4 regions of the Paenibacillus tianjinensis genome follow, and region 4 is predicted to be linked to each of the others. Evidence: riboswitches for the same ligand, from Rfam matches in the RefSeq annotation. Region 4 holds a riboswitch; each other region holds the start of a gene.

Region 1 (4,087 bases), 2.0 Mb from region 4:
GCAAATTGGCCACAACACTAACTTTCTCCACGGAAGCGAAATCTTCAGCAAACAGCTCCTGCAGATTCACTTTCAGCACATCATCATTGCGCACCTTGACATGCGGATAAGCAGCCAGCACATCCCGCAGGATCGGGATCAGACGACGGTCAATTTCTACCGCAGTAACCGCCCCTGCCTCCATGGCGAGCCGCTCCGTTAACGCGCCAATACCCGGGCCGATCTCCAAAGCGCCTGACGAAGCGCTAAGCCCCGCGGCTTCAACAATTTTATCCAGAATATTCTGGTCGATCAGAAAGTTCTGACCCAAGCTTTTTTTGAACGAAAATCCGTAGCGCTGAATGATTTCCTTAGTCCGTGTTGGGGATGAGATGTTCTCATGTCCGCTCATGTAGTAATGCCTCCCTGATCAATTTGCGCGAGGGCTGCTTCGAATTCCTCCCGCGTAATACCAAACATCGCCAGCCGCTTGAAAAGCTGCTTGCCGTTACAGTAGCCAATGCCCAGCGCATTGCCGAGTGCCATTCTCCGTTCTGCCGCTGCCGGATGCACCAGCATTCCGGCTGCCATCAGATCATCAAGCCCGATTAGAGCCGGTGCCCCCTCAAAGGACGTATGCACATGCTCAAGTGCATGGCGGATCGCTTCTGGCGAAGCATTCTCTACACCGATATCGCCTCTTCGGGTAGCATCCTTCTCCGGTATAAAGGCATGCTTGCAGCCCGGTACCTTGGACGATACAATCTTGCGTATGCGTTCTCCAGCATGGTCAGGATCCGTAAGGATTATAACCCCTCTGCGCTCCATCGCCAGCGCAATTTTGGCAATGACCTTGCGGTCTACTGCGGATCCGCCCGTCTCTATCGTATCGGCCTCTACCGCCCGTTTAACGGCTACCGTATCACTTTTGCCTTCCACCACAATTAATTCCTTGATCATCGTTACGCTCCTTCCAGGTGCAACACAAAAAGAAGAGGATTCGCTCCTCTTCTTTTTGGCTAAAGAATGTATAAGTGATGAGCTAGACCGTTCGTAAAGTGCTACCCTCACTATATCGTATTAATCACTAATTTGCAAAATACAGCCGCCTTAATTCAGCTCCGGCTTCACAGGTCCGATCACATAGATCGTACGGGATTTCCGGCCGAAATTACGGGCGTTACTCAGTGAATCGTAGTATACATCGATCTTGTTGCCTTGGATGGCACCGCCTGTATCCTCTGCACGGCGAAACCCTAATCCCTCAATGTACACCCACCAGCCGATAGGTATTACATCTGGATCAACAGCAATAGTACGGCCTTCCGTTACGCGTGTTCCGGAAGCTGTTTTTGTTCCAATTCCCGGCTCTTCGGAAGAATAAGCGGTCATGGAGACATTTTTGATCATTCTCTTATACTCAAAATCTACGCCTGCCTTGTGCACGACGTTGCTTGCTGCAGTAGTTTTGGCTGAACTGGAGGTAGTTTTTTTGGTGGAAGTTGCTGCAGCTACAGTTGCTTTGGGAAGTGCCTTAGTTCCAACGGCAATAACCTTGTCTTTGGTAACCGTCTGAACTTCCTTGCCGACCATGCTCATGGATACCAGCTTACCGTCCTGATAAGTCTTTTCGATATGCTGGATGATCGCGCCTGGTTTGCCTGCCTGTGCCACTCTTACGTCTCCCTTGTACAGGGAAGGGTCTGCGGTTTTGATGACCCGGAAAGGCAAGCTTACGGTCCGTTCCACCATTTGTTTGGTGACACGTACAATCTTAACTTCCATACCGGGTGAAACTGCGGTTTCAAGCGAAGGGAAAATCTTGTCATTGCTCTCCAGGCTATAACCTAGTTTTTGGATGGCCTCACCGAGTTTATCCTCAGTGGTGTACAACGTTTTGGTTGTACCATCTGCAGTAAGCGTGAGCTTCTGCGCTCGGGTAATTACGACACGGTCGCCGTCTTGTATTTCATCACTAAGGCCAATGGATACTTCATCATGCGGCAGCAGCGAAATTTGTTCTTTTGCCAGCACGTCGCTGAGCAGCGCTTCACGCGTCTCCAGCGTCAGTACTTCACCGTCTATTACTAAATTTATAACTTTATTGCCTTGACCGTGTACGTACAGCAGAATAAGCAGCGCGATAACGATTGATACCACACCTGCAAGCGAAAGTACGCGAGGATTCACTTGCTTCCACCGTAATGCGAAAGACCTGCTGGATGATTGCGAATCATGGGATACCTCTGGTTGGAATACGCCCACTCTCTCCATCCTCCTTACATAGCCCCGTCGTCCAAGTAGTATATCTAAGAAGACTGAATGATTTCAGACGAAACTAAGTTTGAGATTGCAACAGGATACGCCCGCATTGCTTCAGCGTTTCCTGCTCATGGATCGCCTGCTCGGCATAGCAGCTCCAGATCACCTGTTATACAACAGTATGCTGGGGACATTCACATTATTCAAAACAAAAGAAGCCTAAAAAGAGTTCATAGAGGACTCTTTCGTGGCTTCTCCGGATGTCAGAATACGCGAGAATGTTTATGCACGAGGTTTCCTCTCTTACTGGCGCTTACGAGGTTAGCTGTCGGGTTCGGGCATAAGAGAGACGCCCTATCTCAGGTCACCCGCTCACGGCGGTTGCCCTCAAATTCACCCCGAGACCACATAAAGAAATCAAATAGTGTCTGCGGCATTTCGTGTTGTACTCTATGTACGTTCATGCGGCAGTGCAATATTGGTTCCCCCGTTCTCCATACGGAGACTCAGCGAGACGATCCATGAATCAGTGACTGTTACACTAACAACAGCTCACTGCACTGAAAAGATGATATCCTGTTTTGATGCATGTTGTAAAGGACGATTCAACAACGTTTACGCAGAAATATGGTTAAAATATTGTAATAATCAGCCATTTTGAGATTAAAAAAGTTTAATATATCGGCTATACTTCTTTTTTCACCGGTTTTCCTCCCGATTTCAGACAATCCCAAATCGTACCAGTGCGTTCGCATACGTAATTTCCGCCAATTCCTGTAAATCAATCCCTTTTATTTCCGCGGCTGCTTCTGCTACCAGCCTGACATAACCGCTCTCATTTCGCTTCCCTCTGAAGGGGTGCGGGGTCAAATAAGGCGAGTCCGTTTCAATCAGCAGACGGTCCAGCGGAGTCTTCTCAAGCACCTCTTTGGGAACCCTTGCATTCTTGAAAGTAATGGGTCCGCCGAAGGACAAATGGAAGCCAAGATCCAGGCACATTTTGGCGGTTTCCCAGCTGCCGGAGAAAGAGTGCATTACTCCGCCGACCTCGTTTGCTTTCTCTTCGCGCAGAATCCGAACCACATCCTCATGGGCATCCCGGTTATGAATACAGATCGGCATTCCCAGTTCCCGGGCTAGCCCGATTTGCTTGCGGAGTACTTCCTGCTGTACCTCTTTGGGGGAGGTATCCCAGTAATAGTCCAGTCCGATTTCGCCGATGGCGACTACTTTGGGATGGCTGCATAACGAAGCGATCCATTCCAGATCCCCGTCCTTCATGTCAATGGCATCTACAGGATGCCATCCGACGGCTGCATAAATATAATCATAGGTTTCCGCCAATTTCATGGTCGTCGGGATCGTTTCCCGGTTAAATCCGATATTGATCATTTTAGTCACTCCGGCTTCCAGCGCACGCGCGATTACCTGTTCACGGTCCTCGTCGAATTGCGGAGCATCCAAATGGGTATGGGTGTCAAATAATTGCATAACGCAGCTTCCTTTCTGTCATCATTTCTATGATGAATTCCAACTTTTTTTGTATTATTTTGCAAAAATCCCTGCTACGGAGGACGGTAGCTGTGAAAGTGCTTTCTGCAGCTTATCCTGCGGGAAATACAGATGATATCTGCCGCGGTGAATCCCGCTGATGGAGCGTACAATATCCGATACCTCCGAGATTTCCCTTAGCTTGTCGTGACGGTCGAGCAGCAGGATCTGCTTGCTGTCAAAAGCGTCCCCGGGACGGAATACATCATAGGGAAGATCCGTTGGAAAATCGATTTCCAGGTCATACTCGGCATTCAGTCCAGCTCCGGCAAAACTGCGGCGGATTTCGTCAATT
Region 2 (4,087 bases), 840 kb from region 4:
TCTGCACCGGACACTGACCTTAAAGGAGCTGGCGGAGGTAATCTCTGTTTCTCCGCAATATTTGTGCAGGCTGTTTCAGCGTACGGTTCATGACCGGCCGGTAACCTATATCAATAAGCAGCGCATTAACCGGAGCAAGCAATTGATGTATCAGGAACGTGAAAAAAAACTGTACGAAATCGCACAGCTGACAGGTTTTGAGAACGCGAGCTACTTCTGCGCGGTGTTCAAACGGTTAACCGGAATGAAGCCTGAGCAGTTCAAGCAGCTGCACGGTTTGGATTAAATAAATTGTAAAATACCCAGGGCAATAAAAAATGCTCCTACCCAGATTGAAACTGCACCGTAGAATGTTCTTGATTCGATTTATACATCATCATCTTGATAGATAAACTGCTCTACGAGCTCAGTAGTGACCGCTAGATCAGGATGCGAATTGTCGATTAGCGCCACGTTTGCTTCGGGCAGCGGCCATGTAACCGTACGGCTGCCCAGTGAAGAGCGGAAGACCTCCCAATTCCGGAACTTCCAGTCATCCAGCGGGGAATGCCTGCCTTGTATCCGCTCGCGGAACAGCTCCTCGTCAGCTAATGTGACCAGCACGACCTTGACTTCAACCTCCTGCAGTGTAAGGCCAATCCGGCTCAGCTCGTTTTCAATCCAGCCGGGATTCGCCGCTTCCTTCGTAAATGGGCCCACCACAAAAACATCGCTGTCCAGGCCAAGATTATCAAGTGCGGCATCCATTGTGATCCGGTACCCCAGGTCGCGGCACAGTCTTTTATATTCTGCCGAGTCCCTATCAGTGGGATCTAGTCCGTGCATAGTCATAATAGCATCTGCCGCAGGCCTCAATAAAATATCCATGTCGAAAAAGGCGGCTTTACGGCGGGAAGCGACAGCCTTGGCTAATGTGGTTTTACCGGCGCCTGCCGGACCCAGGAAAAAGACGAGTTTGTTCATTGCAGTAGGCTCCTTACTATACGAGTCGGGTTGATTATCAGCTCCCCTATCGTAACATGACTTACCTGTATGCTGGTAATCAAAATAGGAGAGGGAATCGGGCTTATGATAGCGGAGCTTGTATTGCCCGACGGGACAGCTTATGAGAAACGGCGTAATCATGAGTAAATCATCGACCGCTTAAGAGCGAAGTTAAAGAATACGCCTTCATTCGTGAAGAGGCGGCATTCTCTGTCTTTTTTTTCCACACTTAAGGTTTTACATTAAACGGCCGCAGGCGTAAGATTCAAATCAGCAACCGAATACTATAACTGTTCTCAAATGGCTGAATTCCGTTAATGGGAACGGGGGAACCAATGGTGAAGACAGCGTTCGCTCAGACCGCTGCCGTTCACCCCGGGGTGAATCCTTGCTGAGTGCTGATTAGCATATCCGGCAGGGTAGGGCAATCTCGCTGCCCGAATCCGTCAGCTAACCCCGTAAGCCTCGAAGAGAGAGGATGAGCGCCATGATCGATTAACCGACCACGGAGAGCCCTGCCGCTTCTGTGGTCTTTTTGCTGCGCCTACAGGTTGGATTGTCGATCTGTATGAGAAGTAAAATTCTTATAACAACAAAATTAAATACTATTATTCGATATGAAGTGCTAAAAGGTGGGATTAATATCATTACTGTATTTATCGTGTGCTTCTGGGTAGGACTACTGCTCCTCCTCAGCGGCGGATTTCATGGGCATGGCCTGGCAGGTCACATGCATGTGGGAGGCGGTGATGCCGGAGGTCCGGGCTTTGTGCCCATACTTCCGCTGATGGTGTTTGTCACGGTCTGGGGCGGAACGGGTTATGTGTTTACCCGGTTCAGCGGGATGACGATGCTTGCAGTGGTCCTGATCTCCACCGTGGTTGCGTTGCTGCTAGGCTGTCTGATGTATGTAGTGCTGGCCCGGGTGATGACCCGGTATGACAGCAGCATGAATGAAATGGACTATGAACAGGCGGGCCAGCTCGGATACATCAGCATTCCTGCAATGGATGGTGCGGTTGGGGAAATGAAATATGTGCTGCACGGAACGATGCGCTCCCTTGGGGTGAGAGCAGAAGCCGGCCAGCAGCTTGCAAAAGGCGACAGAGTAATTATTTTGAAGGTGGATAAAGGAATGGCAACAGTAACTCTATTTGAGAGAGAATTTGAACAATTATAAATAACAGGGAGTGTCGAACTAATGGTAATTCTTTATACAATCGCGGCTATTGTTGTTGTAATCCTGCTGGCTCTACTTAGTATCGTGAACGCTTATAAAAAAGTTCCGCCCAATCAGGCAATGATTGTGTTCGGCCTCGGCGGGAAGAGAGTGGTGCAGGGCGGAGGGACATTCGTCATCCCCGGCTTCCAGAACAGCAAGACTATCTCCATGATGCTGATGAGCTTTGATGTCATCCCAGCGCAGGCGATGTTCTCCCGGCAAGGCATCAAGCTCAACTTGGAGGCAGTGGCCCAGATTAAGATCAAAAGTGACCCTACTGCTATTCTGACGGCCAGTGAGCAGTTTATCGACCGGCCGGAAGAAGACCGCGAGACGATAATCCTGCATTCGGTGGAAGGGCATTTACGCGGCTTGATCGGACAATTAACGGTTGAATCGATTCTAAAGACACCTGACGAAATCAACAGTAAGATGCGGGAAACCTGCTCGGAAGACCTCGACAAGATGGGACTGGAAGTGGTCAGCTTCACTATTAAGAAAATTACCGACGACAAAGGGTATATCGACAATATGGGCGTTCCGGAAATTGAGCGCATCCGCCGTGATGCAAGCATTGCCAAAGCGGAAGCGGAACGTGACATCCAGATCAAGCAGGCCGAGGCGGAGAAAGAATCTTCCATTGCCAAAGCCAATGCGCATCAGGCGACCATTGAAGCGGAAACTGCTGCCCGCGCCAAAGAATCCTTGTTTGAGAAGGATCTGAACATTAAGCAGGCGGACTTTAAGCTGGAGACGGAAGTGAAGAAGGCGCAGGCGGATCTTGCGTATGAATTGCAGCAGAATAAAATCAAGCAGTCGCTGGTTACAGAACAGGTCAAAATTACGCAGATGGAAGCGGAAGCCAACCGGACCGTCCGGGAAATCGAAGTTGAGCTGAGACAGAAGGAGCTGGAGGCAACGGTGATTAAGCCTGCTCAGGCGGAAAACCAGGCAACGATTATGAGAGCGGAAGCGGCCAAGCAGCGGCAAATTCTTGAGGCCGAAGCAGAGGCTGCCACAACGACCAGACGCGGGCTGGCAACAGCGGAAGCAGAACTTGCGAAGGGGAAAGCAAACGCTGAGATTGTTCAACTGGCCGGTGCGGCCGAAGCAGGGGCACTAGAGAAGAAAGCGGAAGCGTATAAACAGTTCACGCAAGCCGCGCTCACGGTGGAATTCTTAAAGGTTCTGCCAGAGCTGGCTGATAAAATCGCTTCCCCGCTGGCTAAGGTCGATAAGATTACAGTGATTTCCCAGGATGGAGCTTCATCCGGTGTGAACAAAATTACCGGGGATATCGCCAAAATCATGACCCAGATTCCTGAACTGACCCAGACACTTACCGGTATGAACGTGACCGAGGCGATTAGCGGGCTGCTCGGCAGAACTAAAGAACAGTAATCCATTATCGAAGTATTATTCAAACCAGCTCAGTATCGCGGCAAAAGCTTTTCGCGCCGTACTGGGCTGGTTTCATTTGTTTGAGCCGGGATCAGTAGTTCAAGCCTTCTTAATCCTGTATAATAGCAAAATAAAACAGATTAGGATTGTTGGGGGCAGAATACAGATGAACATAAGACAGATCCAAATTTCAGACAATGGCCCAATCGAACGGATTATCCGTGAATGCCTGATTGAATACGGAGGTAACCGTGACGGCCTGGCTTGGGCTGATGCGAGCATGCATGATCTCTACAGCTATTATAATGCAGCAGAAAACCGGGCTTACTGGATCGTGGAAGAGGACGGGGAAGTGCTGGGAGGCTGCGGAATCGCCGCTTTTGATGAATCAGATGAAGTGTGTGAATTGCAGAAAATGTACCTCACTACGTCTACCAGAGGAACCGGGATCGCCTCGAAACTGCTGCAGACTGCTCTGGA
Region 3 (4,087 bases), 1.1 Mb from region 4:
ATACGATATACTCAAAGTTCATGATAGAGGGATCGAAGTAATTGAATCGGACTGCCCGCAAAAAATCTGTTTTAGCTTTGGTTTAATATCAAGACCAAGACAATCTATCATTTGCCTACCTCTGCGAATGATTGTTGAAGTAAAGCCTAATTCAACTGATGATATAGATGCGATCCTATAACTTTCTTAAATAAAAAACGAACTATTCCATAAGCACATATATTGGGCTAAACGTAGAATCAGAGATCTATGTTTAGCTTTTTATTTACCTGTTATAATGAGCTCAGGTTATCTCAAATAAAAAAGGAAAGGATTTTGTATGACTACGCACATCGTTGAATTGTTAGGTGAAAGTGGTTATTTCGCCATTATCTTAAGTCTGGTTTTAAATATATTAATAAGCATTTTTGCATTCATCCCTAGTGTATTTCTCACAGGAGCTAACATCACCTTTTTCGGTTTTCTCAACGGAATGATGATTTCCTTTTTCGGAGAAGTGCTTGGGGCAATTGTTAGCTTTGTTCTCTATCGCAGGGGGTTCTTGTCCTTAATACGAGGTATAAAAAATGAGAATAAATATTTGAAGAGACTTCAACAAACTTCTGGTTATGAAGCATTCTTTCTTATTCTTGCTTTAAGAATACTCCCGTTTATCCCTTCAGGATTGGTTAATATATCGAGTTCCGTTAGTCGTGTTAGCTGGGTCACTTTTGGATTAGCAACTATGCTTGGAAAGCTGCCAGCTCTGATTATAGAGGCTTATTCTATTCAGCAATTGCTGATTCTCAGCAAGGAATATCTCAGTGTGGCTTTGATTTTAATAAGTATCGTACTCATTCTAATCATTTTCACGGTTAGTAAAAGAAGACACTACTAAGTACAGGGAATAAAAATTTATTAGTTAACAACGCTGAGACAGCCCTTTCTATACTTATCATGAGAATCCATCGCATGTACCTTACCCTACTTCTCAATAAGAACAATCCTCAAACAAGCTTACGGAATAAGAATAGCCTATTCAAATCAGGACCACCCGTCCAACGGGTGGTTTGCTCTAGGGGTATAACCCCTTGTTGCCAAACTGCGCCTAAAGACGCTAGCCTGACCACACATTGTTTAGGCTCAGTGTTATTTGTCATCTTCACTCACCCGTTAAACGGGCTTACTTCTTTTTGTTCCTTTTGTCACTGAATGGATCTTCGTATTCTTTTACACTCAGTTTATCTATCGCTTGGTCATGTGCTTCTTGTTCACGGATATATTTGGCTACCGTGGCTTCATTTAGTCCCACTGTGCTCACGTAGTATCCTTCCGCCCAAAACTTCCGATTCCCATACTTGTACTTTAACCCCGCATGCTTCTCAAAGATCATGAGCGAACTTTTTCCCTTCAGATATCCCATGAACGTGGACACAGCGATCTTCGGCGGTATCGCTACCAGCATGTGCACATGATCCGGCATCATATGTCCCTCTATGATTTCTACTCCTTTGTATTTACATAAACGCTTGAAGATTTCGATCAGATCTTTCCTCACTTGATTATATATTTCTTTCCGTCTATACTTCGGGGTGAACACGATATGATATTTGCACATCCACTTCGTGTGAGCTAGACTATAGCTCTTGTTTGCCATCTTTGACCATTCCTTCCTTTGAGCCTGAACATCTCAATTCTATCGGAATGGTCTTAGTGGTCAAACCCTCAGTCCCTCCACCCGCATAGCGGGTGGTTTTTTGTTTCGCGCGTTTCACGCACTCAACTGGCTAAAGCCATAATAAAAAGATCGCCTCTCTAGTTAGAGGCGATCTTCATTACTCCACATGCAGAAAACTTTCAATTAACGGCTCACCATTTCAGAATAGCTGTTTTCACTGACTACACGGCGAGCTGTTACATATCGCTCCTTATAATACGCCTCTGACAAGCTGCTGATTCTTACGCCCTTACTGCTGGAAGAGTGAGCGAACTTGTTATCACCTACGTAAATGCCCGCATGCGAAATTCCAGAACCAAATGTGTTAAAAAAGACGAGGTCACCCTCACGTAAATCATCTTTGGCTACAGGAATGCCAGTTTTAGCCTGCGATTGAGAAGTGCGCGGAAGGTCATCTACATTGAACTTCTTAAGTACATATAGAATAAATCCGGAACAATCAAAGCCTGAAGTTGTGGTTCCTCCATAAAGATAAGGGGTTCCTACGACCCGATTCACAACACTGTCCAAGGTTACCTCGCTAGCATATGTACCTGGTGCTGCAGAAGCAAATATAAATGAGGCTGCCAACATGGATACGATGACTTTCTTCAGAAACTTGTTCTCCCTTCAATGCCTACGGAGTTAGCTGAGGATTCGGTTAAAGGTTCCCTATATTCCCTTTTATGCAAGAATAATTCACCCAAAAAATGGTTCCCCCGTTTTCAACGCTGAAATTCGGCAACTTATTAATATTTTGTAACTATTAACACTTTAATAGATAGTAGGCCCCCCTGTCAATCCTTCTAAAAATTTAACTATTAACGTATTTTCTACATACTTTCTTCATTGTTTCTCCATATTTTTGCTTTATAATAACCACTCAATATCATTCTTTGTCTGAAACAATAGTAACGTTTTTGTAATATATTCCAATATCTTTGGTGTATATAAAAAGACGAGTAGTTACTTCCTCCTCGTCTTCTAATCCCGTATATGTCGTTTAATTGATATTACGTTTTCGATTACGATACCTGTGTTTGTTCCAAAGCCGATCCCAGAGATTCTTCAATTCCCATCATCATTTTATAATGGGCATGATGATGTGTAACCACGAATATCTTTTCAAATACCCGTAAGTACTTACTGACTGTATCCATCGGGTGCTCGATATACAAATCATCTCCTGCAAAGTGAGAACCATCATTGGCCCAGGAGATTAAGGATTTACATATGACCTTCTCATCCTCCTCGAATTTATCAATAATGTCCTGATCGCTGTAATTACCATAGATTTTAAAATAATTTTCAATGATTCTACGAATCAAATTCTGAACGGTGATGGAAGAGCTGTGATTGGCTGACTTTAATTCCTGCCACATTAACTCATACGAGCTTTTAATCGGGTTGCTGTTATACGGGGTTGATTCGGTTACATCATTCCATTTTCGGATAATCCAAAATGTCTCATCCGCCATCCTAGCGCCATTTTTGGGCCGGTTTTTTGAAAACGTAATTTCCTTGTGAAAATAGACATTATGCGTTAGAAGAAACAACTGAATGATATTACTTTCTTCGTTGCGTACATCTTCTATAAGTTTGGAAATCAGATTGCTTACGATAAACAATACGTTACTGTCCAAGCTTGAAATTGGGTCATCAATCACAACAACTTTATTCTCAGTAATTAAATCACTGTTATTGCTACCGTTTAATAAGTGCATAAAATAAAGAAAGGTAACAAACGTTTTCTCGCCTTCACTTAATGTTTGATTAACGTCCTCACCATTTGAGCGGATTAACCGATAATTCCCTTGATTTTGTGTATGAGCGAATTTGAAATTAGTAAAATGATAGGCCCTCAGTAACCGATTCATTTCGTTTACAGAGGGGATTACACTCGTAATCTGAGCCTCCAGCCTGTGAATTTCGGATTCCAATGCGACTCTTTCATTCTTCTTTTGGGCTAATGTTACAGAAAGGTTGTCGATTGCTCGTCCTGTTCTATAATCTATACGAACATATTTCTCATGATTTTGCTGATTCTCACTCCAGATAAAATCCCAAATCTGGGTTATCAATTTATTCCCTTCATCCACTCGGTTCTCTATAAAAGTATTATGCTGCTGAATTTGTTCATTCGCTCGGACGATTTCTTCATTGATCACATCGACGAAAGCCGCAATAGTTAACAGTTCGATTGGATGACTGGGATGAGTTTGCTTTTGCTGGAACAAGTCCAAATTATGTGCATTTTTCGAAAGGATCAGTTCATATTGTTGCGAAATGAGATCGAGATTCAAATATGTATTTTTCTTGTCGGTCAATAATAACTCTTGCACTTGATTTTCAAGATAATGATAATACCGTTTATACTGTTCAACTTGATCT
Region 4 (4,087 bases):
TTCCACGCTGCGTCTGGCCCCTCCAGAGATCATAACGGCTAGCGAAAACGGACAATTATTCATAATAATCACTGCGCTGCCGGAAAGGACTTCGGTAAAGAGCTGATCTTCCGTACGGATGATTTGAATGTTTCCGGAAGGAAGCTTTTCCAGTAAACGGGAAGCGATCTGATTAGGGTTAGTTTTGCTTTGAGTGTGGTCAGAATCTTCACGGATTAAACCTTCGAATAAGCTTGTCAATAATTTCTGATCAATTAATCCTTCGAAGTAACAGACCGCCATCCCGGATGGGTCTGCCGGTTGCCCGGATAGGGTACGGACGGTAAAGTCAGGACTTTGGCCGAATTGATCTTTAAGTAAGAGGAGCGTATGAGCTAAAGAGGGATTAATAGAATGAACCTCCGGCTGCTTCTTGGATTTTTCGATCTTCTGACTCTGCTGTTTTTGCTGTGAAAAAACCCTTTTAAACCACCGGCCAAGCATCTGCTAATCACTCCATTCCAAGATAAATGATATGGATAATTTGTTCAAAATGATTAAATTTATTCCTCAACAGATTGTCCAGCACAAAGAGCCGCCCCCTCCAAAGGGGAAAAACAGAGCGGCTCAGGGAAATTTATAGGAAGAAATATGAATAGGAAACTTATATGCCTAACATACTAGATGAAAATCGGCATTACAGGAGGACTATGTGATGGATCTGGATTGGATATGGAAATCGGCTTTTCTAGTGGTAGTAGGTATAATCCTTCTGAGAATTGCGGGCAGAAAATCAATTTCACAAATGAGCATAGCCACGACAGTAATTATGATCTCAATCGGTACTACAATAGTTCAACCCATTGCGAATCATGAATTATGGAAAGCTGTTGGCTCTGCCACGGTATTTATTTTGTCATTACTCCTGATTGAATATTTACAATTAAAATATAATTGGCTTGAGAAATTACTAAGCGGCAAATCAAAGACCGTTATTGAGAACGGACAAATAAATGTACATAATCTCCGCGCTATCCGCATGTCAGTAGACCAACTTGAAATAAGGCTTAGAGAGCAGGGGATTTCGAGTTTCAAAGATGTCAAAACCGCTACCCTTGAACCCAACGGCCAATTAGGATACGAACTGATGCGGCATGCCAAGCCAGTGACGATCGGGGAATTGGAACGTATGCTTGGCTTGAAGCCGCAAGACAAGAAGGAACAGGGCCCTCTATTCAAAGAAGTGATTCAAGACCACCATGAGAGCGGGGTGGACTCAACCCTGCAGTAGTGGCAGTTTTTAGGTCGGTTTCTGACAAGCGACAGTAATAACACTTTCCACGTTTTTTCTTGCTGGTTTGCTCCAATGCTGTTCATTTCCTGGAAGGTCATCGAACCATTCTGCATCATCGGGACAATCCAGAATCATGAACTTGCCGTATTTTTGATCTCTTGACTGATGGTATTTGAGATACGCCTTGCCCTGGTCAATTGCCAGAATTTCTATTTTGCCGGAGGAATGGCTCATAGATAACCGTACTCTTTTACCTAGTCCAGAGGTTCTTGCCTTAGCTTCTTCTACAATTTGATAAACACGGGCAAGCGGCAGTACAAATTCCCGGTTGCCGGCGACCGGACGGTTAATAAAAAAGTAATAAGGGGTAACACCTGCCCAGGAAAGCCGGTCCAGGAGTTCTCCCAAAACAACAGGATTATCATTAATGCCTTTAAGGATCGGTGTCTGATTGACGACAATTGCGCCAGCATTATGGAGGGCTGAAAAGGCTCTTTTTGCTTCTTCTGTAATTTCCCGGGGGTGATTAATATGAGCCATCACATATATCCGTCTGTCTTTGGTGGAGTGGGACCGGATTAGCTCGAGCAGTTCATTGTCCTCGGATATACGCATTGGATTATATACGGGGATTTTGGAACCGAGACGGATAATTTTTACATGATCAATGGCTCTTAATCTCTCAATGATTGAACGAAGTTTGGGGGTGGAGAGGATTAAACTGTCTCCGCCGGTAAGAAGCACATTGTTTATCTCCGGATGGTTAGCGATATACTCCAGACCTGGCGAAACATCGGACACTGCTTCTTTGACATCATTACGGAATAAACGCTTACGGAAGCAATACCGGCAGTAAGCCCCGCAGACTTCGGATACGATTAGGAGAGCTGTGGTCTTGTATTTATGCTGGCATCCGGGCACAACATAATTTGTATCCTCATCTGAGGCGTCCCAGCGCCCGTACTCCGTTAGTTCACCTTCACCCGGAATCACGAGCTTTCGAATAGGGTCTTCCGGATTGTCCCAATCAATCAGTGAAAGATAGTAATCATTCACTCGAAATACAAATTTGTCCGTGACTACCTTAAGTCTCTCCTTTTCCGGCCCAGAGATCATCTCAATCTTATTGATATCCGTTATGTACCTTACCTTTTCCAAATAAATCTCTCCTTTAATCTCATTTGTGTGAGAAGGAGGGAGCCTTGGTATCAATAGCCTAACTGCTGCCAGCAGGGTCAAAACAGCACAAAAAGAGACCCTTAGAAAAGGGTCTCTGTGATGTAAGTTACAAAAAAGCAGACCCATCCACTACTGACGAGGTTAGCTGACGGACTCGGGTAAGATGGTACCCTACACTCTAATTTGAATGATTCGCCCCAATTGACTGGTTCCCCCGCTTTCCAGCTGTAAATTCTGGAAATTAAGCGTAGGTAAAGTATACCCATGTTGCTTTGAAATGTCAAAAGTATTCCCGCACCTTTTAATCGCTTATTTTTTGAGCTCAAAAAATTTTTTTCTGGTTACTCTCGTCCACCTGGGACAGAGAAATAATTCCAGGCAGTTGCGTTTCTGTTCGGTAATTGCGTAAATCCTGCTGTCCCAAGGGTTTCACGTTCTTACAGAGACAGTTAAGGGAATGCCGAAACAGCTTGTTCGTTCCGTCAGTAGACTGCCAATTTAACATCACTGCAAGCGCTTTCATATCATGTAAAGCTTTCTGCCGCGCTTGACGTATTTGGAAATCCTTTGTTATGGTTTTTATAAGCAAAAGCCAGCAAAACCGGCCTTTTGTAGAACTTCGCCCCTGTTTTGCGTAAGATATTCTAACCCAACCAACTAAAACTGAGGGAGATGATTGAGTTTGATCAAGGGTATCATATTTGATTTTGATGGAACGATTATCGACACCGAAACGGCTTGGTACACGGCATTTAGTGAGGCTTACGAAGAGCATGGAGTAGAATTGACGCTTGAACAGTACTCCACCTGTATCGGAACCAGTTTAAACACCTTTAATCCGTACGAATATCTTATGACAGATTTGAAGCTTCCTATCGACAAGGAGGATTTCAAAAGAGCTGTTCAGCAGAGACATAGTAAACTTATGGAGCTTGAGACGATACGTCCGGGAATCCAGTATTATTTGGATTCAGCCAAAGAAGTTGGGTTGCGTATGGGGCTGGCGTCCAGCTCATCTATGGAATGGGTGGAGAAATATCTGGATCAATTGGGGATCCGGCATTATTTCGAGTGTATACGGACGTCGGATCATGTTGAAAATGTGAAACCGGACCCTGAATTATACAATCAGGCTTTAACTTGTCTGGGGATTATGCCTGATGAGGCTGTGGCTATTGAAGATTCACCGAATGGGTCTAAGGCAGCCGCAGCAGCGGGGATGAACTGTGTCGTTATCCCCAATAATATTACAAGTTTCCTGGAGTTTGAACCCTCGCATCACATCATAGAAAGCTTAAGTCACCTCGATTTTGATCATGTCCTTACCCGTCGCTGCTTCCAGAAAACTGGTTAAAGAACGCTGAAACCGAAACGAATCTTAATACAAGGGGGACGCCTTATTGAGAGCAGTGCATTTTGGCGCTGGAAATATTGGCAGAGGGTTTATTGGTCCAATGCTGTCGAAATCAGGCTACAAGGTTTGTTTTGTCGGACGGAATAAGAAACAAATCACTCAACTGCAGAAGCGTGGTCAATATCAAGTGACTTTGGCCAATGAGGACCGGGACAGTTTTATAGTGAGTAATGTAACAGCGATTCATATAGGGGAAGCTGATGATGTGGCAAAAGCTATAG

Evidence for each region. A riboswitch is a leader RNA that binds a small molecule or an ion and turns the genes downstream of it on or off. The one in region 4 is predicted to bind cyclic di-AMP.
Region 1: another riboswitch for cyclic di-AMP. It lies ahead of JRJ22_RS00145 (resuscitation-promoting factor); the one in region 4 lies ahead of JRJ22_RS08700 (KamA family radical SAM protein).
Region 2: another riboswitch for cyclic di-AMP. It lies ahead of JRJ22_RS12715 (NfeD family membrane protein); the one in region 4 lies ahead of JRJ22_RS08700 (KamA family radical SAM protein).
Region 3: another riboswitch for cyclic di-AMP. It lies ahead of JRJ22_RS13880 (C40 family peptidase); the one in region 4 lies ahead of JRJ22_RS08700 (KamA family radical SAM protein).

The regions. Positions count from the first base shown of each region.
Region 1 is NZ_CP070969.1:29,708-33,794, reverse strand. Features, by position in the region: gene rsmA (16S rRNA (adenine(1518)-N(6)/adenine(1519)-N(6))-dimethyltransferase RsmA) at 1-391, opposite strand, end outside; gene rnmV (ribonuclease M5) at 388-939, opposite strand; gene JRJ22_RS00145 (resuscitation-promoting factor) at 1,090-2,244, opposite strand; cyclic di-AMP (ydaO/yuaA leader) riboswitch at 2,537-2,763, opposite strand; gene JRJ22_RS00140 (TatD family hydrolase) at 2,962-3,732, opposite strand; gene JRJ22_RS00135 (HD domain-containing protein) at 3,787-4,087, opposite strand, start outside.
Region 2 is NZ_CP070969.1:2,868,592-2,872,678, forward strand. Features, by position in the region: gene JRJ22_RS12705 (AraC family transcriptional regulator) at 1-286, shown strand, start outside; gene JRJ22_RS12710 (P-loop nucleotide/nucleoside kinase family protein) at 367-963, opposite strand; cyclic di-AMP (ydaO/yuaA leader) riboswitch at 1,277-1,464, shown strand; gene JRJ22_RS12715 (NfeD family membrane protein) at 1,646-2,164, shown strand; gene JRJ22_RS12720 (flotillin family protein) at 2,186-3,607, shown strand; gene JRJ22_RS12725 (GNAT family N-acetyltransferase) at 3,774-4,087, shown strand, end outside.
Region 3 is NZ_CP070969.1:3,135,648-3,139,734, reverse strand. Features, by position in the region: gene JRJ22_RS13895 (NusG domain II-containing protein) at 1-181, shown strand, start outside; gene JRJ22_RS13890 (TVP38/TMEM64 family protein) at 320-877, shown strand; gene tnpA (IS200/IS605 family transposase) at 1,163-1,636, opposite strand; gene JRJ22_RS13880 (C40 family peptidase) at 1,841-2,311, opposite strand; cyclic di-AMP (ydaO/yuaA leader) riboswitch at 2,316-2,450, opposite strand; gene JRJ22_RS13875 (AAA family ATPase) at 2,722-4,087, opposite strand, start outside.
Region 4 is NZ_CP070969.1:2,028,365-2,032,451, forward strand. Features, by position in the region: gene JRJ22_RS08690 (spore germination protein) at 1-483, opposite strand, end outside; gene JRJ22_RS08695 (DUF421 domain-containing protein) at 695-1,270, shown strand; gene JRJ22_RS08700 (KamA family radical SAM protein) at 1,280-2,431, opposite strand; cyclic di-AMP (ydaO/yuaA leader) riboswitch at 2,568-2,710, opposite strand; gene JRJ22_RS08705 (HAD family hydrolase) at 3,135-3,806, shown strand; gene JRJ22_RS08710 (mannitol-1-phosphate 5-dehydrogenase) at 3,862-4,087, shown strand, end outside.